Regions from separate parts of the Sinorhizobium sp. NG07B genome, predicted to be linked through region 1. Evidence: predicted binding sites of a transcription regulator. Region 1 holds the regulator's gene; the other holds the start of a gene.
The links. Region 1 encodes PhoB, which activates phosphate uptake and scavenging genes when phosphate is short. Its sites were predicted from a motif close to TGTCATNNANCTGTCAT; they were not measured.
Positions count from the first base shown of each region.

Region 1 (7,449 bases):
AGGCTGGCGTCGCCGTCATCGCCATCGCCGCCAGGCAGATCCGGCTGGCGCATGCGCTCGGACGCCTCGGGCAGGAACTGCGCCACCATGCCGCCGGCGCGCCAGCGATGCCGCGGCTTGCCGTTTTCGTCCCGGTCGAGCAGTTCGGCGACGGCGAGGCGAACCTTGGTCGGTATCTGTTCCGATTGGCGGAAATAGACCGCAGCGATCTCTTCGAGCGTCGCGCCGTCAAGCGCGACAATGCCCTGGTAGCGCTGGGTATGGGCGCCCTGGTCGATGGTGAAGGCAAGGATGCCGTTGCCGAGCAGTTCGTGCGGCTGCGAGCGGCCGCCCTTCTCGGCGGCGGAAAGCGCTTCCTCGTCGTAGCGCGCATAGGCGCGGACCCGATCCGGGGTGGAGAAATCGGCAACGACGAGATCGACCGGCCCATCGCCCTGGGTCTGGACGATCAGCCTGCCGTCGAACTTGAGCGAGGTACCGAGCAGGACCGTCAGCACGACGGTTTCGGCAACCAGCCGCGCCACCGGCAGCGGGTAGCTGTGCCGCTCGAGGATAGCGTCGAGCATCGGGCCGAGCTGCACGGCTCGGCCACGCACGTCGAGGCCCTCGACCTGGAAGGGAACGACGTGGTCGTCACCGGCAAAATCGAACTCGCCAAGTCCCCGTGCTGTCTCTGTCATCGTTTGCTCCTTGCATGGATCACAGCGGCCGAGCAACCCGCCGTCGCCGTAATCGAACTTCCATCCTGCGGATGCAAGCGCAGCCGCGCACACCCTGCCGTTCGTTGCACCGCTGCGTCTCGATCGAGAGGCGCAACGGTCGCATGACACCGTGCATTGCTCGTGACATCGAGAGCGCCGATCGACGCACTCCGTCTCTAACTGCCGCTTATCCTATTTGATCCCGGCATGGACCGATTTGTCCAGCAGGCAAGCGCGGCTCCGGAAGCGCCCCGTATGCGGCGGATCCGCTGAAACGCGCTGTGGCGAGAAACGGCGCAGCGGCCGAACTCTCCCGCACATCGCCTAGATCGTGTCACCGCTCTCCGATTTCAATAGCCCGGCCTGGCCCTCGAACGGTCCCGTCAGACGGCACCCATGCACCAGGCGAGGATCGACTTCTGCGCGTGCAGCCGGTTCTCGGCCTCGTCGAAGACGACCGACTGCGGGCCGTCGATGACCTCGTCGGTGACTTCCTCGCCGCGATGCGCCGGCAGGCAATGCATGAACAAGGCCTCCGGGGCCGCGTGCTTCATCAGCGCCGCGTTCACCTGATAGGGCTGAAAGACGTTGTGCCCGCGGGCGCGATGCTCCTGGTTCATTGACACCCAGGTGTCGGTGACGACGCAGTGCGCGCCGGCAACCGCCTGCTCCGCCTCATGGCAGAGCAGGATTTCGCCGCCATTGTTACGCGCCCAGTTCAGGAACTTGTCCTGCGGCTCGGAGCCGAGCGGCACGGCCATGTTCATCCGGTAGCCGAAGCGCGCCGAGCCTTCGATCAACGAGTGAAGCACGTTGTTGCCGTCACCCGCCCAGGCAATCGTCTTTCCCTTGACCGGCCCGCGATGCTCCTCGAAGGTCATGATGTCCGCCATGATCTGGCAGGGATGCGTGTCGTCGGTCAGCCCGTTGATGACCGGAACGGTGGCGTGCTCGGCCAATTCCAGAAGCCGGCGATGATCGGTCGTGCGGATCATGATGGCGTCGACATAGCGCGACAGCACCTTGGCCGTGTCGCCGATCGCCTCGGCGCGGCCGAGCTGCATTTCGGTCCCCGACAGGAACAGCGTCTCGCCGCCGAGCTGCCGCATGCCGACATCGAAGGAAACGCGGGTGCGGGTCGACGGCTTTTCGAAGATCATCGCCAGCATCTTGCCGGCAAGCGGTTTCTCGGCGGTTCCGGCCTTGGTCGCCGTCTTTCGTGCGCGGGCATCGTCGATGATCGTGCGCAGGTCGGTCGCGGTCATTGCCGAGAGATCGAGAAAATGTCTGGTGGCAGTCATAATGCTGTAGTTCCTGTCGTAAACCGGTAATCGACCGTCCGTCGCGACCTCAGGCCGCGGCCGTTCCGCTCTTGGCGCGCACCGCCTCGGCGGCACGCTCGAGTCGTGCAAGCCCCTCGCGCGCTTCGGCGGGCGTGGTGATCAACGGCGGCAACAGCCGCAGCACGTTCTCACCGGCCGGCACGGCAAGCAGCTTCTCGGCGCGGATCGCCTTCAGGAAGTCGGCGGAAGGCACCTTTGCCTTGATGCCGAGCATCAGGCCGTCGCCGCGGATCTCCTCGATCACGTCGGGGAAGCGATCCTTGAGCGAGGCAAGCCCCTGGCGGAACACCAATCCCACGTCGCGGACATTCTCCAGGAAACCATCGGCCAGGACGACATCGAGCACCGCATTGCCGACCGCCATCGCCAGCGGATTGCCGCCGTAGGTGGAGCCGTGGGTGCCGGCCACCATGCCGGCCGCCGCCGCTTCCGTTGCCAGGCAGGCGCCGAGAGGGAAGCCGCCGCCGATGCCCTTGGCGACGGCCATGATGTCCGGCTTGATGCCCGACCATTCATGCGCGAAGAGCTTGCCGGTGCGGCCGACGCCGCACTGGACCTCGTCGAGGATCAACAGCAGCCCGAACTCGTCGCAGAGCGCGCGCAGTTCCTGCATGAATTCTTTCGAAGCGAGGCGAATGCCGCCCTCGCCCTGGATCGGCTCGACCAGGATTGCAGCGGTCTCGTCGTTGATCGCGGTCTTGACGGCGGCGATGTCGCCGAACGGCACCTGATAGAAGCCCGGAGCCTTCGGCCCGAACCCTTCGATGTATTTCTGCTGGCCGCCGGCGGCAATCGTCGCGATGGTGCGGCCGTGGAAGGCGCCTTCGAAGGTGATGATGTGGAACCGCTCCGGATGGCCCTTGGCGAAATGGTAGCGGCGCGCCGTCTTGATCGCACATTCGAGCGCTTCCGCACCGGAATTGGTGAAGAACACTCGATCGGCGAAGGTGACCGCCGTCAGCCGCTGCGCCAGGCTCACCTGGCCGGGAACATCGTAGAGATTGGACACATGCCAGAGCTTCTCCGCCTGCGCTTTCAGCGCTTCGACGAGATGAGGATGGGCATGGCCGAGCGAATTGACCGCGACGCCGGCTGCAAAGTCGAGATAGCGGGTGCCGTCTTCGGCAATCAGCCAGACGCCCTCGCCTCGCTCGAAACGCAACGGCGCACGCAGATAGGTGTCGTAGAGCGGCGTTGTTGCGGCCATGATCAGCATCTCCTTCGTCATCGGCATCGCTGTCGGACGTATCGGCCCGACAAAAATCAAAAATGCCGCCTTTCGGCGGCGCAGGCACTATTCCCATATCGCGGCGCAATGTCAACAAAACCAAGGCTTGCAACAGACGCGCCGGCCCGGATTCCGCACCGCGAAAAAATCCCGATGCGGGGCTTGCAAAAATGCAACTATCCGACAGCAAGTTGGGGAAAACTGCGAAATCGATTCGGCGCGATTCCGGCGACTCTTGCCACGGAGTCACCCGGCCGGTAGGTTAATATTCAATTACTAGACGCATGCGGCGGACCTAGTCACCAAAATAGTTATCGCGTTGTAACTCCGGGGCTTTTCCGGAGAACGGTGATGGATTCTGCCATCCCAACGCCGAGAACGGGGAGTGCAGACATGAACTGGACGGACGAGCGGGTTGAGAAGCTGAAGAAGCTATGGTCCGAGGGCCTAAGCGCGAGCCAGATCGCGGCGCAGCTGGGAGGCGTCAGCCGTAACGCGGTGATCGGCAAGGTTCATCGGTTGAGCCTGCCAGGCCGCGCCAAGGCCGGCGGAGCGACAGCGGCGGCTCGTCCCAAGCGGACGACCTCGGCGCCCCGCGCCCCGAACTACGCGGCACGCGCCGTGACCCGGACGGTTACCCGCGCTGCCGGCACGGCCGTGCTCAAGGAAGAGGTCGCCGTCGATCTGGTGGCGGAGCAGGATCTCGCACTCGACACCAACATTGTCGTGCCGATGTCGCGCCGGCTGGAACTCACCCAGCTGACCGAGCGGACCTGCAAATGGCCGATCGGCGACCCGCTCAAGGAAGAATTCCACTTCTGCGGCAACGACTCGCCGGAATCCTCCCCCTATTGCAGCTACCACGCTCGCCTCGCCTACCAGCCCTCGGCCGAGCGGCGCCGCGCGCGCTGATCGGTCGGAGCAATAACAAATAACGCATGAAGGGGCCCGTCGGGCCCCTTATCACTTTGGAACGCCGGAAGAGCAGCGCAAGCGTCAGCTTTCCAACGAATAGCCGGCGCCGCGCACCGTCCTGATCACATCGGGCATATTGGAGAAATTCAGAGCCTTGCGCAGCCGACCGACATGGACGTCGACCGTTCGCTCGTCGACATAGATGTCGTGCCCCCAGACGCCGTCGAGCAGCTGCGAGCGGGAGAAGACGCGGCCTGGCGAGGCCATCAGGAACTCCAGGAGCCGGAACTCCGTCGGGCCGAGCCTCACTTCGCGGGTGCGACGATGCACGCGATGGGTTTCGCGGTCGAGCTCTATGTCGCCGCAGCGAAGCACCGTCGACAGCACTTCAGGCTTCGCCCGCCGGAGCATCGCCTTGACCCGCGCCATCAGCTCCGGCGTCGAGAACGGCTTGACGACGTAGTCGTCGGCACCGGTCGCAAGGCCTCGCACCCGCTCGCTTTCCTCGCCGCGCGCCGTCAGCATGATGATCGGCAGCCGCTCGGTCTCCGGGCGCTGTCGGAGACGGCGGCAAAGCTCGATGCCGGAGACGCCGGGCAGCATCCAGTCGAGGATGAGAAGGTCGGGCAAGCGCTCCTGCAGGCGGATCTCCGCTTCGTCGCCGCGAAAGATCGTATCGACCTCGAAGCCCTCAGCCTCGAGATTGTAGCGCAGCAGCACGCTGAGCGCTTCCTCGTCCTCGACAACGGCTATCTTCGGCAACATTCAGCTACGACTCCTTGCCTAGATTCATGATTGGCGGGTGTCCCCTCAGTCGGTGACGGATCCGAGCGTTGACGTCATGTCGTCCTTCGGCCGCTCGCCCTGCGGCTGGGCGCCCGTCGCCATGTAGTAGATGGTTTCGGCGATATTGGTGGCGTGGTCGCCGATACGCTCGATGTTCTTGGCGCAGAAAAGGAGATGCGTGCAGGGGGTGATGTTGCGCGGATCCTCCATCATGTAGGTCAACAGCTCGCGGAACAACGAGGTGTAAATCGCGTCGATCTCCTCGTCGCGTTCGCGGATGCTGTTTGCCTTCTCCGGCGAACGCGAGGCGTAAACGTCGAGGACCTCCTTGAGCTGGATCAGGGCGAGTTCGGCGAGGTGCTCGAGACCGCGCGCCAGCTTGCGCGGAATGCCGGAGCCGGCAACCGCGATGACGCGCTTGGCAGTGTTCTTGCCGAGGTCGCCGACGCGCTCGAGATCGGCGGCGATCCGGATCGACCCCATGATCTCGCGGAGATCCGCGGCCATCGGCTGTCGCTTGGCGATGGTGACGATCGCCTTTTCGCCGATCTGGCGCTCGGCGTCGTCCAAGATTGCATCGTCGGAAATGACCTTCTGGGCGAGCGCCAGATCGGAATGCACCAGAGCCCGGACGGAATCCGCCACCATCTGCTCGGCCTGGCCGCCCATCTCCGAGATCCGGCGCGTCAGATATTTAAGCTCTTCGTCGAAGGCTGTCGTTATGTGGGGGTGAGACATCTACGGTTCCTCGAGGGCGCACTCTTCGCGGTGGGTTTTCGGGCGATCAGCCGAAGCGGCCCATGATGTAATCCTGGGTGCGCTGGTCGTCCGGATTGGTGAACATCTTGTCGGTGTCGTTCTCCTCGACGAGATTGCCGAGGTGGAACATGGCGGTGCGCTGCGAGACGCGGGCCGCCTGCTGCATCGAGTGGGTCACGATGACGATGGTGAAATTGGCGCGCAGCTCGTGAATGAGCTCTTCGACCTTGGCCGTGGCGATCGGGTCGAGGGCCGAGCAGGGCTCGTCCATGAGAATCACTTCCGGGCTGACGGCAACGGCGCGGGCGATGCAGAGGCGCTGTTGCTGGCCGCCGGAAAGACCCGTCCCCGGCTCCTGCAGGCGGTCCTTCACCTCATTCCACAGGCCCGCCTTCTGCAGGCTCGTTTCGACGATCTCATCGAAATCGGCCTTCGTGCGGGCGAGGCCGTGGATGCGCGGCCCGTAGGAAACATTCTCATAGATCGACTTTGGGAACGGATTGGGCTTCTGGAAGACCATGCCGACGCGGGCGCGCAGTTCCACCACGTCGATCGACGGATCGTAGATGTCGTCCTCGTCGAGGGTGATCCGGCCGGTGACCCGGCAATTCTCGATCGTGTCGTTCATGCGGTTGAGCGTCCGCAGGAAGGTCGACTTGCCGCATCCGGAAGGGCCGATGAGCGCCGTCACGGTACTCTCGCGGATATTCAGGTTGACGTCGAAGAGCGCGCGCTTCTCGCCGTAATAGACCGACACATCCTTGCCGATCATCTTCAAGGGCACCGTGTTCATTTTCTGGTCCAGAGCCTTTTCGACTGCAGCTTCCGACATGATGTTCATAGTCCTTACCCCACTACCAGCGACGCTCAAAGCGACGCCGCAACAGAATTGCGCCGAGGTTCATGATGACGAGGAAGATCAGCAGGATGATGATCGCCCCCGAGGTACGCTCGACGAAGGCGCGCTCAGCCTCGTTCGCCCACATGTAGATCTGCACGGGGAGCGCCGTGGACGGTTCGAGCGGCGAGCCCGGATAGTCGACGACGAAGGCGACCATGCCGATCAGGAGCAGCGGCGCCGTCTCGCCGAGGGCGTGCGCCAGGCCGATGATCGTGCCGGTCAGGATGCCGGGCATGGCAAGCGGCAGCACATGGTGGAAGATCGTCTGCATCTTCGAGGCGCCGAGGCCGAGCGCGGCGGAGCGGATCGACGGAGGCACGGCCTTCAGCGCGGCGCGCGTCGCGATGATGATCGTCGGTAGCGTCATCAGGGTCAGCACGAATCCACCGACGAGGGCCGCCGAGCGCGGCATGCCGGCGAAATTCACGAAGACGGCGAGACCGAGAAGGCCGTAGACGATCGACGGCACGGCGGCGAGATTGTTGATGTTGACCTCGATCAGGTCGGTCAGCCGGTTCTTCGGCGCGAATTCCTCGAGATAGAGCGAGGCGGCGACGCCGATCGGCAGCGACAGGACGAGGACGATCAGCATCATATAGGCAGACCCGACCAGCGCCACGCCGACGCCGGCCGCTTCCGGGCGGCTCGATGCGCCGAACGTGAAGATGCCGGTGTTGAAGCTCTTCTTCAGCACGCCGGCCTCGGCCAGCTGGTTCATCCAGGCGACCTGCTGGTCCTTGACCTTGCGCTTCGATTCGTCGACCGTGAGGTCGATCTGGCCCTTGAAGGCCGAATCGATGTTCGCGTCGGCGAGCA
Region 1 covers NZ_NWTD01000001.1:358,365-365,813, reverse strand. The annotation lists gene CO664_RS01805 (Hsp33 family molecular chaperone) at 1-680, opposite strand, end outside; gene argF (ornithine carbamoyltransferase) at 1,085-2,002, opposite strand; gene CO664_RS01795 (aspartate aminotransferase family protein) at 2,052-3,251, opposite strand; gene CO664_RS01790 (GcrA family cell cycle regulator) at 3,666-4,184, shown strand; gene phoB (phosphate regulon transcriptional regulator PhoB) at 4,269-4,952, opposite strand; gene phoU (phosphate signaling complex protein PhoU) at 4,998-5,711, opposite strand; gene pstB (phosphate ABC transporter ATP-binding protein PstB) at 5,758-6,573, opposite strand; gene pstA (phosphate ABC transporter permease PstA) at 6,587-7,449, opposite strand, start outside.

Region 2 (7,449 bases), on a different contig from region 1:
GCCGGAATTCTACGGCGTTCGCAGCAACTTTGAGTGGCTGCCGAACACCGAATACACGATGGATTTCCGGCCGAACAACATTCACTTCAAGTGAATGTTGCTCTTCCGCTCAGCTATCAGAACGGGTTTATGATGAACCAAGCCGAACTCCTGCGCGTCGAGAATTTGCGCACCCATTTCCATGCCCACCATCGAACTGTCAAAGCAGTCGAAGGGGTCTCATTCTCGGTTCGACAAGGCAGCACGGTCTGCCTTGTCGGAGAATCCGGCTCAGGCAAATCGGCAACCGCGTTTTCCATCCTGAACCTCGTTCCGAAGTCGCTGGGGCGCATCGTTGCGGGGAAGGCCCTCTATCAAGGGGAGGACCTTCTCCAAATTCCAGCGCGGCGCCTGCGGGGTATCCTTGGCAATGATATTGCCATGATCTTTCAGGAGCCGGCGGCGGCGCTCAATCCAGTCTACACGATTGGTAACCAGTTGATGGAGGTGCTGCGGACCCATCAACGATGTACGCTTCGCGAAGCACGACGCCAAGCGAGAGAACTGCTCGATCGCGTTGGTATCGCCGATGCCGAACGGCGTCTCGATGACTATCCGCATCAGCTTTCCGGCGGCATGCGCCAGCGGGCAATGATCGCGATCGCGCTCTCATGTCGCCCCAAATTGCTGATCGCCGACGAGCCGACGACGGCTCTCGATGCCACGGTCCAATCGCAAATCCTGGCCCTGCTTCACGACCTAAAGCAGGAGACCGGCATGGCCATGCTGTTCATCACGCATGACCTCAGTGTCGTTGCCGAAATCGCGGACCGGGTCGTAGTGATGTATGCCGGTCGGGTTGTCGAGGAAGGCAGTGTCGTGCAGATCTTCGACACGCCACGGATGCCATATACGCGCGGTCTGCTGAAAGCGCGGCCGCGATTGCAACCCGGCTGCGCAATTCCACGACGGCTTTCCGCCATCCGCGGCAGCCCCCCCGAACTTGCTCATCTTGCGACCGGCTGTTCCTTCCGCCCGCGCTGCAGCCATGCGGTGGCGGATTGTGCACGCAACGTGCCGGAACTCGACACGACCGACGGGCACAGTGTTCGTTGTTGGCGTTGGCGCGAAATCACCGATGCTGCTTCGGAGCCGGAGATCGCGGCATGAATGCGTCCTTTGCCCATTCCGGCACGCCTGATCGCGGTGCGATCCCGGCGTTCGGCGGTCCGTCCCTGCTCGAGGTCGAAGAACTTCGCGTTCACCTGCCACTCCGCAGGACATCGCCGTTCCGTTCCAAGAGTTTCATCAAAGCCGTCGACGGCGCATCGTTTTCGATATTTCCTGGTGAGATCGTTGCACTGGTCGGCGAGTCCGGTTCAGGCAAGACGACACTGGGGCGCAGCTTGCTGCGGCTGACCCCGCCGAGTTCCGGTCGGGTTAGGTTCAAAGGGGTCGATCTGACGACTTTGACGCCAAAGGAAATGCGTTCCTTTCGGCGGCATATGCAGATGGTGTTCCAGGATCCCTACAGCAGCCTCAATCCACGCATGACCGTCGGGGAGATCGTCGGCGAACCGCTGTCGATCCATCATGCTCATCTGACCCCGCGAGCACGTCTCCAGCGCGTGGCAGAACTCTTCTCCCAGGTCGGAATTTCCCCGACGCATGCCGCGCGCTACCCGCACAGCTTCAGCGGGGGTCAGCGCCAACGGATTGCCATCGCCAGGGCACTGTCGACCGAGCCGGACTTCATCGTCGCCGACGAACCCGTATCGGCTCTCGATGTGTCGGTTCAGGCGCAGATCGTCAACTTGCTCCTCGATCTGAAGGGCAAGCTGTCGCTCACGATGCTTTTCGTCTCGCACGACCTGCGTGCGGTCAGTCATATCGCTGACCGGGTGATTGTCATGTATCTCGGTCGGATCATGGAAATCGCCCCTTCGGCCATGTTCTGGGATGCGCCTGCACATCCCTATACCGATGCCTTGCTATCCGCACTGCCTGTCGAACATCCAAGCCTTCGACGAAACCGGGTGCTCCTGAAAGGTGAAGTGCCGAGTGCCGTTTCACCGCCATCCGGCTGCGTCTTTAGGACCAGATGCCCAGTGGCAAGTCCGGAATGTGCCATGGCTCCACCGGCACTGCGGCAGGTTGCGCCAGGGCACTGGACGGCCTGCATCAAACAAAAACCTTTCGATTTGAGGGGATTACATTGGAAATGAAGCGCCGCAAACTTCTGTTGATCATGATCGATGGCGTGAGCTCGGACTATCTTGAGAACCATCGGGAGCGTCTCCCAAATTTGTCCTCACTCGCGGACCGAGGGTACCGCGTCCGCCGGATGCGGTCTGCTGTGCCGGGGACCTCCATGCCGGGTCGGGCTTCCATCCTAACAGGCGTCGCGGCAGACATGCACGGGATTTTTGGCAATCGTGTCCTGAGCGACGGAGCGTTCATCGCCGCCGAGGTGGAGCATGTTCTTGTTCCAACGATTGCAACCCTTGCTTCACGCGCGGGTCTGGATGTGGCCTGCATCGGGCACGCTCTCATCAACCCGGAAGACACCTCCGTCTATGTCCCGCCGAGCTGGATGCGCGGCCACGGCTTCACCAAGGTTCCGAGCGACGGGAGTATGCCTTATCTCCTGAGAGTGAAGGATCCGCGCGGCCGCCTGGCGGGGGTTCCCCTGCCGTCCTTCGTTCAAGAGCCCGCAAGGCCCGATACCGTCTCCCGGGTCACAGCGACGCTCATCGATGACCAACTGACCGTCTCCGCCACCGCAAAGTTGATCGCATCACAAGAGCCGCCCGATCTGGTGGTCACCGAAATCAATGTCACAGACATGTTCCAGCACGAGTTCGGGTACGAGAGCCAAGAGGCCCATTTCTCTGTTGCTTTCGCCGACTCCCTGGTCGGTCTTTGCTTGGAAAGCCTGCGGCGTTCCGGCCGGCTAGACGACTACGTGATCGCAATTACCAGCGATCACGGCCACGGCAATATCAACACCTCGATCCTTCCCGAACTGATTATTCCCGGTAAGCGCTGGAGCTCCGAAGGCGCGACGCTGCATGTCGTGGTCGAGAACGCTGCCGATCGCGCGGAGGTTACACAAAGATTGGCAGCGGTCGGGGCGGAACCCTGGAACGATGCGCATTTACCGGTTGGGCTGCGCGAGCGCATCGCAACCTTCGTGGCTCCGCCGCAGCATGATTTCGAGGAAGTGCCAGCCGGTCACCCGCTAGACCAGCCGTTCGGTCGGCCAAAATACAAGTCCACCCATGGCTTTCGGCCAGGTATGAGTGCGGACGATCGTATCTGCATCATATCCGGGGCTGATCTTCCAGTCGCGGTGGCGGAAGGAGCTGAAGCAACCCGCCTTGCGCCGACGCTTGCATCCATCCTTGGGCTACCCACCAAGATATTTCCCGATCGGCCGCTTTTCGGATAGATAGGGCTATGCACCCCTTTTGGGGAATGCAATGGCTCGTATCGATTAATTGAAATGGTGTTTGATGAAGCGTTGGGAAGTTGTTCGCTCCGGAATACTCAGCGATATCCATGCGGGAGCCTTCGAGAACGGTCGCCTGCCTGGGGACCTTGTCCTGGCAGAACGATTTGGCGTCAATCGCCACACAGTGCGCAACGCCATCAAGGTTTTGGAGTCTGAGGGCGCTCTGCGGGTGCAACACGGTGTCGGTACCTTCGTTGCCGACGACTTCATTTCGCATAGCCTGGACAGTGATCCGAGGTTCACCTTCAAACTTCTTGGCCAGAACAAGTCGGTCAAACGGGAGATCTTGTCCATCAACGAGATCTCCGTCGAACTTGATGTTGCGACGCATCTGAAGATCGCTCCTTCGGCGCTCGTTACCGCCGTCAGGGCGACTTCGTTCATTAACGATTGGCCCTTGGCAACCGGGACGAGCTATTTTCCCGTCGAGCGAGTTCCCGGTCTCGTCTCGGCGTTCCATGGACTGAACTCTCCGACTGCGGCGCTGAAGCGCTGTGGCATTCCGGAATACAAGCGAAAATGGACGCGGATAACGGCCCGAAGGCCCACCCAGCAGGAGGCCCTTCTGCTGCGAATATCATCGTCCAGCCCGGTGCTCTTCGAGACCAATGTCGATGTCACTCCGGATGGATTGCCGATCAAATACGCCTTTAGCGTTATACGAGCCGACCGATATGAATACCTGATAGAAAGCGATGACTAAACGAGATTGCGAGCGCATTCGCGGCTCCAGCCACCCAGCGCCGCTCTTCTTCCCTGTGTTAATCTGACCAAAACTTTTTTGCTGAAACAGCTTCTGTCATCAAAGTGTTGCAAAGAGCACATACCTAGATACCTAGACATCTAGTTATCAGCAGCGCGGCCCGTAGGTCAGCCATTGGATAAGCGGCAAATGCAAGTACGCAATCAAATCGGAAACAGACAGCGATGGATGGCGGTTCTGGCGCGAACGAGGTGCTGTGACCTTGAGGGCGCCTGGAACGATCTGCCCATCGCCCCGCAATATGAATGGCTGCGTCGGCCCGAGACCGGCCTCGTGCTGGTGCGTGGACGCGCAGGTGGTACCGGCAGCCCGTTCAACCTCGGTGAGGCCACGATGACCCGATGTGCCCTGAGGTTCGCCGATGGCACGACGGGGTTCGCCTTCGTGCTCGGACGCGACCAACGCCATGCGGAACTGGCGGCAGTCTTCGATGCGATCCTGCAGCGGGAAGATGAGGTCGCCGCCGCGAGTCGTGAATTGGTCGCTCGATTTGAAGCGATGCAAGCGAGCGGACGTGAGCTGAAGAGCCGCAAGGCGGCTTCCACAAAGGTCGATTTTTTTGCAATGGCGCGGGGCACGAGTCCGGAATGAGCAGCGTTATGGACACTTCCGGGATCGGGCCCGGATTCACAAATCCCGTCTTCGATAGCCAAGACACGTTCCGCCGAATTCTGGATGCCTATGGATATGTAGGGCGCCCGCAAACGCTTGGCTTTGTAACTACGGCAGTCGGGCCGCTCGCACCGGCGACCGTCTCGGCTTGCCTCACATTGGCAGACTTCGAAACGCCCGTTTGGCTCGATTCCCGATGCAATCGCGGCGACGTGCGTAATTACCTTGGGTTTCACTGCGGGACGCCGTTCGCTGATGGCGCCGAGCAAGCGGTATTTGCCATCGTGGCTGATCCGACGACGATGCCGCGCCTAGCAGAGTTTCAGCTCGGCACCGAGTTGGAGCCCCAGACCTCGACGACCATTGTTGTCCAGGTGCCCTCCTTTATTGGCGGTCCACCGGTTCGGTGGCGTGGGCCGGGGATCCAGCACGAGGTCTCAGTCGCCATCGAGGGGCTTCCGTCGTGGTTCTGGCAAGATTGGCAGCTCACTCAGGACTTTTACCCGATCGGGGTCGATGTCCTCTTTGCCTCCGAAAGCGCAATCATTGCTCTTTCTCGCAGCATATCGGTGGAGATTTAAATGGCGTATGTGGCTGTAAAAGGGGGCGAACAGGCTATCCTCAACTCGCACCGCTTGATCGCAGAGGATAGACGCGGCGTTCCTGAGGTTCCCGAACTTACGGTTTCTCAGATCGCCGAGCAACTCGGTCTCGCCGTAGACCGGGTAATGTGCGAGGGCTCTGTCTACGACAGAGAACTTGCGGCCTTGGCATTGAAGCAGGCCCAGGGCGACGCAGTCGAGGCGATCTTCCTCCTGCGGGCGTTTCGCACGACCTTACCGCGCTTCGCAGTGTCGAATGCGATAGATACGGACCGCATGGCCATCCAGCGACGGATCTCCGCGACCTTCAAAGACGTTCCTGGGGGACAGGTCCTCGGTTCGACCTACGAATACACGCATCGACTGCTTGATTTCGACCTCCTCGACAACGCTGAGGTCGAGGAGACGAAAGCGGAACTGGCTGCGACCCCGCTCGACGACAATTGTCCGCGTGCTTTCGACAGCATCTCCGATGAAGGCCTGATCGAGGCAGAAGTGCCTGCGCCTGACGAAGCGTCAGTTTTCGATCTGACGCGAGAGCCTCTGGCATTGCCGGCGGGTCGCGATCAGCGTCTGCAAAATCTTGCGCGTGGCGACGAAGGATTTGTCGTGGGATTGGCTTATTCCGCCCTGCGTGGCTACGGCGCGGCCCATCCCTATGTCGGCGAAACCCGGGTCGGAGACGTCGCGATCGAAGTCGTTCCCGAGGAACTGGGCTTTCCAGTTTCGATAGGAGACATCACCGTCGCCGAATGCCAGATGCTGGACTTGTTTGCAGGCACGGACGACGAGCCGGCGCGCTTCACGCGGGGATACGGGCTCTCCTTCGGAAAGAGTGAGCGGAAAGCGATGGGAATGGCGATCGTCGATCGCTCATTGCGGTCCAGTGAATATGGCGAGGATGTGAAATACCCCGCACAGGACGAGGAATTCGTCCTCTCTCATACCGACAATCTCGAGGCGGCTGGGTTCGTTTCGCATTTGACCTTACCTCACTACGTCGATTTTCAGGGTGACCTGCAATTCATACGGCGGTTGCGCGAGGAGCAGGTCTGCAGCCTTTCAACCAAGGAGGCGGCTGAGTAATGACTGGCACTCTTGACGATGCGGCCAAGCAGGCCGGCCAAGCCTACAACTTTGCCTATCTCGACGAGCAGTCCAAACGGATGATCCGAAGGTGCATCTTGAAGGCGATGGCCGTTCCCGGCCTGCAGGTTCCGTTTGGCAGCCGCGAAATGCCGCTCGCCTACGGATGGGGCACCGGCGGCATACAAGTGACGGCCAGCGTTATCGGTCCAAACGACACGCTCAAGGTGATCGACCAAGGTGCGGACGACGCCACGAACGCGGTCTCGATCCGCCGATTTTTCAAGCGCGTGGCTGGGATCGAGACGACCGAACAAACCGCTGCGGCAACAATCATTCAGACACGCCATCGCGTGCCAGAGACGCCTCTCAGAGAGGGTCAGGTCATCGTATACCAGGTCCCCTCGCCCGAACCGTTGCGCAGTCTGGAACCAAGGGAGTCTGAGACGCGAAAGATGCATGCCTATGCAGAGTACGGCTTGATGAGCGTCCAGCTTTACGAAGACATTGCGCGCTTCGGCCACATTGCCACGGCTCACAGCTATCCGGTTATGACCAACGGGCGATATCTGATGTCGCCGTCGCCTATTCCCAAATTCGACAATCCGAAGGTTGCGGACAATCCGGCAATCCAGCTTTACGGCGCAGGCCGCGAAAAGCGGATCTATGCTGTCCCACCCTACACGCGCGTGCAGAATCTCGACTTCGAAGATCATCCCTTCCGGGTGCAGAAATGGAGGCAATGTTGCTCGCTTTGTGGGGCAACCGACAGTTACCTCGACGAGATCGTCGTGAATGATAGCGGGCAGCGAATGTTCGTTTGCTCCGACACCGACTACTGCGCAGCCCGTCGAGGCCAAGGTCACTTTGGGCATCAGGGTGAAGGCCAGAAT
Region 2 covers NZ_NWTD01000012.1:101,486-108,934, reverse strand. The annotation lists gene CO664_RS25915 (ABC transporter substrate-binding protein) at 1-94, shown strand, start outside; gene CO664_RS25910 (ABC transporter ATP-binding protein) at 34-1,149, shown strand; gene CO664_RS25905 (oligopeptide/dipeptide ABC transporter ATP-binding protein) at 1,146-2,204, shown strand; gene CO664_RS25900 (alkaline phosphatase family protein) at 2,201-3,430, shown strand; gene phnF (phosphonate metabolism transcriptional regulator PhnF) at 3,495-4,196, shown strand; gene phnG (phosphonate C-P lyase system protein PhnG) at 4,386-4,847, shown strand; gene phnH (phosphonate C-P lyase system protein PhnH) at 4,844-5,449, shown strand; gene CO664_RS25880 (carbon-phosphorus lyase complex subunit PhnI) at 5,450-6,556, shown strand; gene CO664_RS25875 (alpha-D-ribose 1-methylphosphonate 5-phosphate C-P-lyase PhnJ) at 6,556-7,449, shown strand, end outside.
Region 2: the regulator PhoB is predicted to act here: its motif matches at 4,291-4,307, upstream of phnG (phosphonate C-P lyase system protein PhnG).